3 regions of the Sphingobium sp. L-44 genome follow, and region 1 is predicted to be linked to each of the others. Evidence: predicted binding sites of a transcription regulator. Region 1 holds the regulator's gene; each other region holds the start of a gene.
What was found. The regulator LexA, encoded in region 1, represses DNA repair genes until DNA is damaged. The targets are predictions, from matches to a motif close to GTTCCNCNCTTGTTCT.
Positions count from the first base shown of each region.

Region 1 (4,103 bases):
CGCTCCACGCCCGTGCCAGCGAGCAGACCCCGCCGCGCGGTTTCCGCAGGGCGCTGGACGATGCCGCCCGCTCGGGCTTCGGCCTCATTGCCGAGGTGAAGAAGGCCAGCCCGTCCAAGGGGCTGATCCGCGCCGATTTCGATCCGCCGGCCCATGCAGTCGCCTATGCCGCCGGTGGCGCCGCCTGCCTTTCGGTGCTGACCGACGAGCCCTATTTCCAGGGCCATGACGATTATCTGATGGCCGCCCGATCAGCCTGCGCGTTGCCGGTGCTGCGCAAGGATTTCATCGTCGACCCCTGGCAGATCCTCGAAAGCCGTGCGCTCGGCGCCGACGCGATCCTGATCATCGTTGCCGCGCTGGAAGATAGCCAGATGCAGGAGATTGAGGACGCCGCGCTCGGCCTTGGCATGGATGCCCTGATCGAGGTGCATGACGAGGCCGAACTGGAACGCGCACTCAAGCTGCGCTCGCGCCTGATCGGCGTCAACAACCGCGACCTGCGCGATTTCAGCGTCGATTTCGCCCGCACCTATGAACTGGTGGGCAAGGCGCCCGACGGCTGCACCTTCGTCGCCGAAAGCGGCCTTGGCTCGCATGCCGACCTCACCGCCATGGCCGATCATGGCGTGCGCTGCTTCCTAGTCGGCGAAACCCTGATGCGCCAGGCCGATGTCGAAGCGGCGACCCGCAACCTGCTGACCGGCGCATGACCGGCCTCACCCATCTGGACGAGGATGGCGCCGCCTGCATGGTCGATGTCTCGGCCAAGGCCGTGACCGCGCGCGAGGCGGTGGCCGCCGGCCGCATCACCATGGCGGCCGACGCCGCGCAGGCGATCGCCGCCGGCCTCGTCAAGAAGGGGGATGTGCTGGCCGTCGCCCGTGTCGCCGGCATCATGGCGGCCAAGCGCACCGCCGAACTGATCCCGCTCTGCCATCCGATCCCGCTGAGCGCCGTCACCATCGACTTTGCCCTGCACGACGATGGCGTCACCGTCACCGCGACCGCGCGCACCGCCGGCCAGACCGGGGTGGAGATGGAGGCGCTGACCGCCGCGACTGCCGCCTTGCTCACCGTCTATGACATGGCCAAGGCGCTCGATAAGGGCATGATAATCGGCGATGTTCGCCTGCTCGCCAAGCGCGGCGGCAAGTCGGGCGACTGGACCGCGCCGGAGCATGCCGGCTGATGAGCCTGATGCCGGTCGCGGACGCGCAGGCGCGGCTCCTTGCCCTTGCCGATCCGTTGCCGGCCGAACTTGTGTCCGTCGCCGCTTGTGCCGGCCGCTGGCTCGCCACCGACATCAGCGCACTCCGCGACCAGCCCTGGGCCGATCTCTCAGCGATGGACGGCTATGCCGTGCGCGCATCCGAAGGCGCCGGGCCGTGGCAGCTGGTCGCCACCAGCAGCGCGGGCGACTCCGATATCCCGGCCCTGCAACCGGGCCAGGCCTGCCGCATCTTCACCGGCGCGCCCTTGCCGGCCGGCGCCGATGCGATCCTGATCCAGGAAAATGCCACGCGCAACGGCGACAAACTGACCGCGCATGACGGCACCCTGTCGCCCGGCAGGCATGTCCGGCCACTCGGCTCCGACTTCCGCGCCGGCACGCTGCTGGTCAACGCCGGCAGCCGCCTCACGCCGGGCCAGATCGCGCTTGCCGTCCTTGGCGGCCATGGCAGCCTACCCGTCGGCACCCGCCCGCGTGTCGCCCTGCTCTCGACCGGCAATGAACTGGTTGCCCCCGGCGCGCCGACGCCGCCTGGGTATCTCCCCTCGTCCAACGCGCCGATGCTCGCTGCCCTGCTCGCCGCCCTGCCCTGCGACGTGATCGACCTCGGCATCGTGCCCGACGATCTCGCCGCCATGACGCAGGCGCTGGAACAGGCGGCCCAGGCCGACATCATCGTCTCGACCGGCGGCGCCTCGGTCGGCGACCATGACTATGTCCTCCCCGCCTTTGCGGCTGCTGGCGGCACGCTCGATTTCTACAAGATCGCGATGCGGCCGGGCAAACCGCTGATGGCCGGGCGCCTCGGCAACGCCACCTTCATCGGCCTGCCGGGCAATCCGGTCTCCGCCTTCGTCACCGGCACCCTCTTCCTCTGCCCGCTGGTCCGCCATCTCGCCGGATCACGCGCGCCGCTGCCGCCGGTCGTGCAGGCCCGCCTTGCCGCCCCACTCGGCGCGACGGCGGAACGCGACGATTATCTGCGCGCCTATCGCGCCGCCGACGGTATTGTTTCCGTCACCGCGCAGGACAGCGCCGCCACCGCCGCCATGGCGCTGGCCGACTGTCTGATCCGCCGCCCGGCCGGTTCAGCCCCCGCCATTGCCGGCGACATGGTCGACATCATCCCGCTCACTGCCTGACTATCTGGCCGCCTGACCGGCAAAAGCGGCGCATGGCTTAACGCGCTTGACTTGCCCCTTTCCGTTTCCTATGCGTTCTTCATTCGTTCCATGGAGGACCGCCGATGTTGACGCCCAAGCAGCAGGAATTGCTGAGCTTCATTCAGACCCGGCTGGAAGAAGGCGGCGTGTCCCCTTCGTTCGAGGAGATGAAGGACGCGCTCGACCTGCGCTCCAAATCCGGCATCCACCGGCTGATCAATGCGCTGGAGGAACGCGGCTTCATCCGCCGCCTGCCCAACCGCGCCCGCGCGCTCGAAGTGCTCAAGCTGCCCGACGCGATGCACCGCGCGCCCGCGCCGGCCATTCCGACGCCCAAGGTATCGGCGCCCGCCGTGCTGTTGCCGACCGCCGCCAATGACGTGATCGAAATCCCGCTGCACGGCCGCATCGCCGCCGGCGTCCCGATCGAGGCGATGGAAAGCCACACCATGCTCTCCGTCCCCGCCGCCTTGCTCGGCTCGGGCGATCATTATGCGCTCGAAGTGTCGGGGGACTCGATGATGGAGGCCGGCATTCTCGACGGCGACTTCGCGCTGATCCAGCGCACCGATGTCGCGCGCGAAGGCCAGATCGTCGTCGCCCTGATCGATGACGCCGAAGCGACGCTCAAATATTTCCGCCGCGAAGGCAGCCGGGTTCGGCTCGATCCCGCCAATGCCGCCTATGAACCGCAAATCTACGATCCGCGTCAGGTCCGCATCCAGGGCAAGCTCGCCGGCCTGCTGCGCCGCTACAACTGACCGGCTGTTCGGGGCCGGCGGCGCACGATCCACGGATGCGCGTCTCCGGGCCGATGGACGGTGTGAACTTTGCCGCTTTCAAGGCCAATCGACAGGCCGCCGGTGCGCGACAGCAGCCGGCGGTCGATCTTCATCCAGCACGGCCGGCACCACCAGGGCAGGCCCCGGTCGCTGATGACGATATCGGCCGCCGCGCAATCCCGCTCCAATATCGGCCGGTCGACCAGCATCGCGTTGCGCGTCACCAGCAAATGCCAGTCGCGCCCGTCCCGTGGCAACGTCACCGCACATAGATCAGTCGAGCAGCGCGCCTGCTTCATCTTCGCGATCGCCTCCAGCGTCCCGTCATAGCCCGCGCTCTCGCTCAGCACGTCGCGCACATAGTCTCCCGCCCCCTCGCGCAGCAGCGCCATCGTCCCCGTCGGTGTCCGCACCGCGACATGCCGCCCATCGCCCGTCACCACGATATCGGGCGGCGCCAGCAGCGCGATGCCGGCCAGGCCGATTGCGATTGGCCCCAACCCCAGCCAGCGCCAGCGACTGCGCCACAGCAGGCACCAAAGGCCTCCCACCACAATGATCGCGAACAGCCCGCCCGGCACCGCCGGCGCCAGCATCACCGCCATCGGGCTCGCCGCCACGCCATGCGCCACCGCCAGCAACAGCGCGATCGCCTTGCCGGTCAGCCACCAGAACGGCGCGCCCAGCCCGACGAGGTCGAAGAGCAGCGCCAGCGCCTCCAGCGGCATGATGACGAAGGTGGTGAGCGGGATCGCGACCAGATTGGCCACCGCGCCCAGCAAACCTGCCTTGTGAAAATGGAAAAGGGCGATCGGTGCCAGCACCAGTTCGATGGCAAGGCCGGTCATCAGCATCGCCGCCACCGTCCGCCCGGCCTTGCGCAGCCAAGGCTCGTCCCGCGCCATCGCGAACGCCTTGAACCGC
Region 1 covers NZ_JBSXOQ010000032.1:29,121-33,223, reverse strand. The annotation lists gene trpC (indole-3-glycerol phosphate synthase TrpC) at 1-713, shown strand, start outside; gene moaC (cyclic pyranopterin monophosphate synthase MoaC) at 710-1,192, shown strand; gene AC13EK_RS02180 (molybdopterin molybdotransferase MoeA) at 1,192-2,376, shown strand; gene lexA (transcriptional repressor LexA) at 2,481-3,158, shown strand; gene AC13EK_RS02170 (ComEC/Rec2 family competence protein) at 3,149-4,103, opposite strand, start outside.

Region 2 (4,103 bases), on a different contig from region 1:
CGCAAGGGCATCGAGGCAATCTGCAATTGCGAGCCAGCGCATGACGCCGGCTTCGTCACCCTTGATGGCGAGATCTTTCAAGCGTCCGGCGATGAACTCGTCTGCCCCCGCGCCATATTGGCGATCAACGGCGAGAGCCGCTGCCCAACGTTCCATCTCCCTGGTCATAGAAGCGACGGTGCCTCGGCGACCGCAGACTTCTTCTTGACCCAGAGATCGCTGGTGCGGGTCATCTCGATCAACTCATCGGGAAAGCGACGCTCCTGGAACGCCACGGCATCATCGAACGATCCATGCAGCCAGCGCTCATATTCATCCGGCATGAGAAGCACCGGCATGCGATCATGCACAGGCCGGATGGCTTCGTTGCAATCGGTCATGACGCCCGAATAGACCGGCCCCCATTCGTCGCTCATGCGCCAAAGCCCCGCCCATGCAAAGATAGGCTGCCCCCTCACATTGAACCAGGTCCGGGTCTTGGCGCCCTTTTGCCCTTCCGCTTCGGCAAATGCCGTCAGCGGGATGAGGCAGCGCCATTGCGGCTTGGCCGCCAGCCCTTTCCACATCGGCTTGGTGAGATCGGCGATATTGTTGACGGGTTTGGGCTTTGCCGTCGGCGACATGCCCTTCAAGCGCAACGGGAAACCCCAGGTCATGGACTGCATGATGCGCTGCCCAGCTTCCTCCCGGACCACGAGGCCCGGCGTGCCGGGATAGACTTCGTCTCCGGCATTGGACATGACCGGGTTTGCCACGCCAAAATGGGCGGCCACCTCAGCAGCGCTCAGGCGCTCGGTGTAGAGATTGCAGATGGCTGACCTCCTTTTCAACTGAGCGGCTGGAGCAGCTGGTGATTCCAGCTTCATCCTATCACGCCGCCAAAGACTGGGAAGCGGCATATCTGCCCTGACAGCCGGCAAATTTCTCGCCCTGGTTTATAGCAAGAGCGCCTGCGCCTGTGTCCCGGGCGGCGGCGCCTTGCTGCGCCAGCTATCCTCGGTTTGCTGCACTTTCATTCGCTCGGCTGCAAAAGGTGGCCGGAACTGAAACCGGATCACATCCTGGATGCCGCCATGCAGCCAGGCGTCATAGTCATGGGGGTCGAGCAGCACCGGCATTCGGTCATTGGTCGGCGGGATCGCGGCATTGGCCTCCATCGTCATGCCGGCATAGACCGGCCCCTCGCTCAGCAGATTGCGGCAGAAGCCGGCCCAGGCAATGATCGGCTGACGCTTCACCGAAAACCAGGTCCGGGTTTTGGCACCGGGCACGCCATCGGGATTGGCAAAATGGGTGAGCACGATGAGGCAGCGATAGCGCGGATCGACCACCATCTCCTCCCACATTGGGTTGGTGAGATCAGCGACCAAGCCGATCCGCCCCGCTTCTTCGCCGCGCGCGCGCATATCCTTGGTCAGGCGCGGAAAACCCCATGTCATGGACCGCAACAGGCGCCGGCCGCCTTTCTCGAAGACGACCAGCCCCGGCAGCCCTTCCACCGTCTCCTCAGGTACCGCGACCGACGGCAAGGGATTGACCCCGAAGTGCGCCGCGATCTCGGCGATGCTCGCCCGCGCGCAATGCAGCCGTGACATGATGGGACCTCCTTGCCGGGACTCGAAGCCATCTCCTTAACATGGAACATATGAAGAACGAAATGCCATTGACTCCGGCGCAGGATTGGGGCGAACAAATGGGGAACATATTTTCGAGTCCCTGCCTCCATGTCAAAAACCGCCATCCTCGACGAGCTGCGTGCGCGTATCGCGCAGGTGGAAGCCGTGGGCGGTCGGCATCCAGTGCTTCCCTTCGGCATCGACGCCATTGACGATCATCTGCCGGGCGGCGGCATAGCGACCGGGGCCCTTCATGAGGTGGCCGGAAGTCCGGACCTTGCCGACGATGCAGCCGCCACCATTTTCCTGGCCGGCATTCTCGCGCGGTCGCAGGGCCAGATCATCTGGTGCCTCCACTGGCGCGACCTGTTTTCGCCGGCCCTGCATCTCGCCGGGCTCCACCCCGATCGGGTCATCTTCGTGGAAGCGGGCAATGACACCAATGTCCTCATCGCGATGGAGGAATGCCTGCGTCACCCCGGCCTTGGCGGCGTCGTCGGGGAACTGAGGAAAATGTCCCTCACCGCCTCGCGCCGGCTGCAGCTGGCAGCCGAACAATCGGGCGTGCTGGCCATGGTCTTTCGCCGCGCCATGCCCCCTGAAAGCCAGGCCGAGGGCAGCGCCGCGCTGACCCGCTGGCGGGTGCGGGCCGTGCCCAGCCCGGCGCTGGGCTTTCCCGGTCTCGCGCGTCCGCGCTGGTCGCTGGCGCTTGAGCGCGCGCGCGGCACCGAACCCCAAATCTGGACCGTAGAGGGAAGCGATGAGACGGGTTGTCTCGCTGTTCCTGCCGCGCTGGTCGACGGATCGTATCCGTCGCAAAGCCGGCAGGCCGCCTGAAGGCGGCGCACCGCCCCTCGTCACCGCCCATGTCGACCATGGCCGCCGCCTGATCGCGGCCGTGGACGAGGAGGCGCGCCGGCTTGGCATAGCCGGCGGCATGACGGTAACGCGTGCCCGGTCGCTGGCGCCGGAGCTGGACGTGGTGGATGCCGATCCCGAGGGCGACCTTGAGGGCCTGCGCCGGCTCGCTCTGTGGGCGGGAAAGCGCTATTCTCCGATCGTCGCGCCCGATCCACCTGATGGCCTGTGGATCGACATTACCGGCTGCGCCCATCTCTTCGAGGGCGAAGTGCCACTCCTCAAGGACATGATGCGCCGGGTCAGTGGCTCGGGCCTCGCCTGCCAGGTCGCGGTCGCCGACACGCCCGGTTGCGCCCATGCGGTGGCACGGTTTGTACCATCAGGACGGCCGAACATCATCGAGCCCGGCGCCACGCGCGCCGCGCTCTCGATCATGCCGGTCACCGCGCTGCGCATCGAGCCGGGCGTCGCGAGCGAACTGCGCCGCATGGGGTTCGAGCGCATCGAGCAGCTGATCGCCGCGCCGCGTGCGCCGCTCGCCAAGCGATTCGGCCGCCAGCTCTACAAGCGCCTCGACCAGGCCTTGGGCCAGGTGCCCGAACCCATCGATCCGATCTATCGCGCCAGCTTGCCGCGCGTCCGGCGCAGCCTGCTCGAACCGATCGGCACTGCCGATGCCATCGCCCAGGTCATCGCCGACCTCTGCGCCGATCTTGCCCGCCTCCTGCTGCGCGCGGGGACAGGCGCGCGCCGGCTCGATCTTCATTTCGAGCGGGTCGATGGCGCCAGGCAGGCCGTGCGGGTCGGGACTGCTTCCCCCTCGCGCGATGTGCGTCATTTGGCAAAGCTGCTCTCCCAGAAGATCGAGACGATTGATCCGGGCATGGGGATCGAGGCCATGGCACTGGTCGCGTCGCTCACCCAGCCCATGGCGGCCGCCCAGGTCGGGAGCGTCCTTGCCGGTGAAGAGCGCGGCCCGGATCTCGCCGCGATCGTCGATGCGCTCGCCAATCGCTTTGGCGCGCGCAGCCTCTATCGCTCGGCGCCGCGCGCAAGCAGCATGCCCGAACGCGAAGTCGGGCATGTCGCGCCGCTGTCATCGGCCGGCGGCGCTGGCTGGGCCGATGATCTTCCCCGGCCTGCCCGCATGCTGGTCCCGCCAGAGCCTGTCGACGTGATGGCGATGCTGCCCGATCATCCGCCTGCCATGTTCGTCTGGCGGGGGCGGCGCCATCGGATCGCCCAGGCCGATGGGCCAGAGCGCCTGCATGGCGAATGGTGGCGTGAGGGCGGCCATGAGGCAGACACACCCTATGCCGTGCGGGATTATTTCCAGGTCGAGACGGTGAGCGGCGCGCGATACTGGCTGTTCCGCATGGGGGATGGTGAGCAGGCGTCGACCGGCCCGATGCGCTGGTTCATCCATGGTGCCTTTGCATGATGTCCGAGAATGATCACGACCATGATCTCGAGGACGATCTTGAGGGCGCCCGCTATGTCGAGCTGCAGGTCACCAGCCATTTCTCCTTCCTGCGCGGCGCCTCCAGCCCTGAAGAGCTGTTCTCGGCCGCCGCGCTGCTGGGCCTGCCAGCCCTTGGCATCACCGATCGCAACAGTCTGGCTGGT
Region 2 covers NZ_JBSXOQ010000048.1:6,491-10,593, forward strand. The annotation lists gene AC13EK_RS04050 (DUF6961 family protein) at 1-168, opposite strand, end outside; gene AC13EK_RS04055 (SOS response-associated peptidase) at 165-773, opposite strand; gene AC13EK_RS04060 (SOS response-associated peptidase family protein) at 936-1,595, opposite strand; gene AC13EK_RS04065 (ImuA family protein) at 1,725-2,453, shown strand; gene AC13EK_RS04070 (DUF6504 family protein) at 2,377-3,918, shown strand; gene AC13EK_RS04075 (error-prone DNA polymerase) at 3,915-4,103, shown strand, end outside.
Region 2: AC13EK_RS04065 (ImuA family protein) is a predicted target of LexA. The motif match lies at 1,687-1,702, and genes of this name have one in related genera.

Region 3 (4,103 bases), on a different contig from region 1:
CACGCCAGAGACGTTTTTCAGCCTCCGTGGCGTTACGGCGGAGAATGCGGGCCCGATCCACGGCCCCTGAAGGCAGATCGCGGTAATTGCGCATCGCCCTCACCCTTCCGCCGCTGCGCGGCTCCCTCCCTCTCCCACAGGGAGAGGGAATCTGATCACTGACAGGCGAGGCACTCGTCATAGTCGGTGGTCTCGCCGATCTCGAACTTGGGGGCGTCGATCGTGTTGTCCGCTTCCACGCCACCGGCGAAGCCGGCGCGCTGCACCGACTTGGAGCGCAGATAATAGAGCGACTTGATGCCCAGCTCCCAGGCGCGGAAGTGGAGCATCAGCAGATCCCACTTCTCGACGTCGGCCGGGATGAACAGGTTCAGCGACTGCGCCTGGTCGATATAGGGCGTGCGATCGGCGGCCAGTTCGAGCAGCCAGCGCTGGTCGATCTCGAAGCTGGTCTTGTACACATCCTTTTCTTCCTGAGTCAGGAAGTCGAGATGCTGGACGCTGCCGCCACGTTCCAGGATCGAGTTCCATACGGCGCTCGAATCCTTGGCCTTTTCGACCAGCAGCTTTTCCAGATAGGGATTCTTCACCGCAAAGCTGCCCGAGAGCGTCTTGTGGGTGTAGATGTTCGCCGGGATCGGCTCGATACAGGCCGAGGTGCCGCCACAGATGATCGAGATCGACGCGGTCGGCGCGATCGCCATCTTGCAGGAGAAGCGCTCCATCACGCCCTGGTCGGCGGCGTCGGGGCACGGCCCGCGTTCCTGCGCCAGCATCATCGACGCCTCGTTCACCTTGGCATTGATATGCTTGAAGATGCGCAGGTTCCACGACTTGGCCATGGCGCCTTCGAACGGGATGCCGCGTGCCTGCAGGAAGCTGTGGAAGCCCATGACGCCCAGGCCGACCGAGCGTTCGCGGCTGGCGCTATATTTGGCGCGGGCCATTTCCGGCGGGGCGCGGTCGATATAGTCCTGCAGCACATTGTCGAGGAAGCGCATAATGTCTTCCGCGAAGGTCGGATGATCCTTCCACTGATCCCAGGTTTCCAGGTTCATCGAGGAGAGGCAGCAGACCGCCGTGCGATCCTGGCCGAGATGGTCGCGACCCGTCGGCAGAGTGATTTCCGAACAGAGGTTCGACGTCGAGACCTTGAGTCCCAGGTCGCGGTGATGCTTGGGCATCATCCGGTTCACCGTGTCGGAGAAGACGATATAGGGTTCGCCGGTGGCGAGGCGGACCTCGACCAGCTTCTGGAACAGCGCACGGGCATTGACGGTGCCGCGCACCGACTGGTCCTTGGGGCTGCGCAGGTTGAAATCACTGCCGTCGCGCACCGCTTCCATGAACTCGTCGGTCAGCAGCACGCCATGATGCAGGTTGAGCGCCTTGCGGTTGAAGTCACCGCTCGTCTTGCGGATTTCCAGGAACTCCTCGATCTCCGGGTGGGAGACGTCGAGATAGCAGGCGGCCGAGCCGCGACGCAGCGAGCCCTGGCTGATCGCCAAGGTCAGCGAATCCATCACGCGGACGAAGGGGATGATGCCGCTGGTCTTGCCATTGAGGCCAACCGGCTCACCGATGCCGCGCACGCTGCCCCAATAGGTGCCGATGCCGCCGCCGCGCGAGGCCAGCCAGACATTCTCGTTCCAGGTGTTGACGATGCCTTCCAGGCTGTCGTCGACGCTGTTCAGATAGCAGCTGATCGGAAGACCCCGACCGGTGCCGCCGTTCGACAGAACGGGGGTGGCGGGCATGAACCAGAGCTTGGAGATATAGTCATAGACGCGCTGGGCATGGTCGGCATCGTCCGAATAGGCGGCCGCGACGCGCGCGAACAGATCCTGATAGCTTTCGCCGGGCAGCAGATAGCGATCGTTCAGCGTATCCTTGCCGAATTCGGTCAGCAGCGCATCGCGCGACGAATCCGTCACGACATGAAAGCGACGCTCATGAATCTTGGACGACGCGGACTCGGTCGCCTTGCCCTTGGCAGCCTTGGGCTCGGCCTTGTCCACCAGATCCTCGATACGCTCGTCCATTACCGTCGCCACGTCGCCGTTTCCACCTTGTTCACTATCTCGAAAGTCCATGCGAGCCCCCGATTGTTCCTGTTCCGTTCGATTCGGTCCAGCGATGCCGGGGCGCACCCAGGCATCATAGCATGAACCCGATCGGGCCGGGACAGAAATGGGGTCAACCGATCCGATCGCAAGGACAAAAGCCCCATATCGCCGGAAGCAGGTCCGACAATGCAATCACAATCTATTGGGTGACCCCCTTGGTCCCGATACCACAGATAGTGCCACAGCCCCGCCGACACGCAAGAGGGTAAATGACAGTTCGGGGACTCGGTTCATCGACGCCTGGATTCGTTTCGTCGCTGACACGCCACCCCATAGCGCAGCGACGCGCGGACTTCCAAGGGCCTTGGAAAAGACAAGGGGGGCCTATGAAATTAAAAAATAAATTTGCCTTGCCACGCAAATGCGCGCGTCGCGCGATTGGCGACAAAATCATGACATGGGGGCAGAGGCACGAACACGACCACAATCTGTTGAATCGCTGCCTCTATCGTCCCCCTGCATATCACCGCGCGATACGCTATGATGATGGGAAGGCTGGCGAATCCGGACGGCTCCGATGATCGGGAGGCAGGCATGATCCTCTATTACCATCCCCTCTCCTCCTATTGCTGGAAGGTGCTGATCGCCTTTCATGAAAATGGCACGCCCTTCACCCCGCGCATCCTGGAGGACGCGGCGGCACTGGCCGAATGGCAGGCACTCTGGCCGCTCGGCAAATTCCCCGTGCTGCACGACCCGGTGCGCGGCGCGACGATCGCGGAGGCGAGCATCATCGTCGAATATCTGGGCCGGCACGAACCCGGCACCTTCCGCCCCATCCCGGTCGATGGCGACGCGGCGATCGAGGTGCGGCTGATGGACCGGTTGTTCGACAATTATGTGATGGGGCCGATGCAGGCGCTGGTCGCCGACCGGTTGCGCCCCGAGGAGGCGCGCGATCCCCATGGCGTGGCGGCCAATGTGGCGGCGCTGCGCAGCATCTATGCATTGCTGGAGGATCGGCTGGCCGGGCGGAGCTGGGCGGCGGGCGATCATCTGTCGCTGGCCGACTGCGCGGCGGCGCCCTCGCTTTATTATGCCGACAGGATCGTGCCGCTGCGCGCCGGCCATCCGGTGCTGGGCGCCTATCTGAACCGGCTGGAGGCGCGGCCCAGCTTTGCCCGCGTGCTGCGCGAGATGCAGCCCTGGTGGCAGAATTTTCCCTTTGCCGACGGGCCGCTTGCGTCCTGAACCGCAACCCTCTTCTGGACTCATCGTCTCAAAGGCCTATAGCCCCGCCTTGCAGGGACCTGCCGTGCAGAGGCGGGCCGCAAGAATAGGGACCAGGGTAGATGACCGTCATCAAGACCGCCGACCTCATCGAGAGCGTCGCCGACGCACTCCAGTTCATTTCCTACTATCACCCGATGGATTATATCCGGGCACTGGGTAAGGCCTATGAAGCCGAAGCCAATCCGGCGGCGAAGGACGCCATCGCCCAGATCCTGACCAACAGCCGCATGTGCGCCGAAGGCCACCGCCCGATCTGCCAGGACACCGGCATCGTCAACGTGTTCGTGAAGTGGGGCATGGAGTGTCGGCTGGACGATAACAGCCGGTCGATGCAGGAGGTGATCGACGAGGGCGTGCGCCGCGCATATCTGAACCCCGAGAACCGCCTGCGCGCGTCGATCCTGAAGGATCCCGCTTTCAGCCGCCAGAACACCAAGGACAACACGCCCTGCGTGCTCAACGTGGAAATGGTGCCGGGTAACAAGGTCATCATCGACGTCGCGGCCAAGGGCGGCGGCAGCGAGAACAAGACCAAGTTCAAGATGATGAACCCCAGCGATTCGATCGTCGACTGGGTGCTGGAAATGGTGCCGCAGATGGGCGCGGGCTGGTGCCCGCCGGGCATGCTGGGCATCGGCATCGGCGGCACCGCGGAAAAGGCCGTGGCGCTGGCCAAGGAAAGCCTGATGGACCCGATCGACATGGGCGAACTCAAGGCCCGTGGCCCGCAGAACAAGATCGAGG
Region 3 covers NZ_JBSXOQ010000080.1:17,337-21,439, reverse strand. The annotation lists gene AC13EK_RS09045 (endonuclease domain-containing protein) at 1-94, opposite strand, end outside; gene AC13EK_RS09040 (ribonucleoside-diphosphate reductase subunit alpha) at 156-2,042, opposite strand; gene AC13EK_RS09035 (glutathione S-transferase family protein) at 2,661-3,317, shown strand; gene AC13EK_RS09030 (fumarate hydratase) at 3,419-4,103, shown strand, end outside.
Region 3: AC13EK_RS09040 (ribonucleoside-diphosphate reductase subunit alpha) is a predicted target of LexA. The motif match lies at 2,061-2,076, and genes of this name have one in related genera.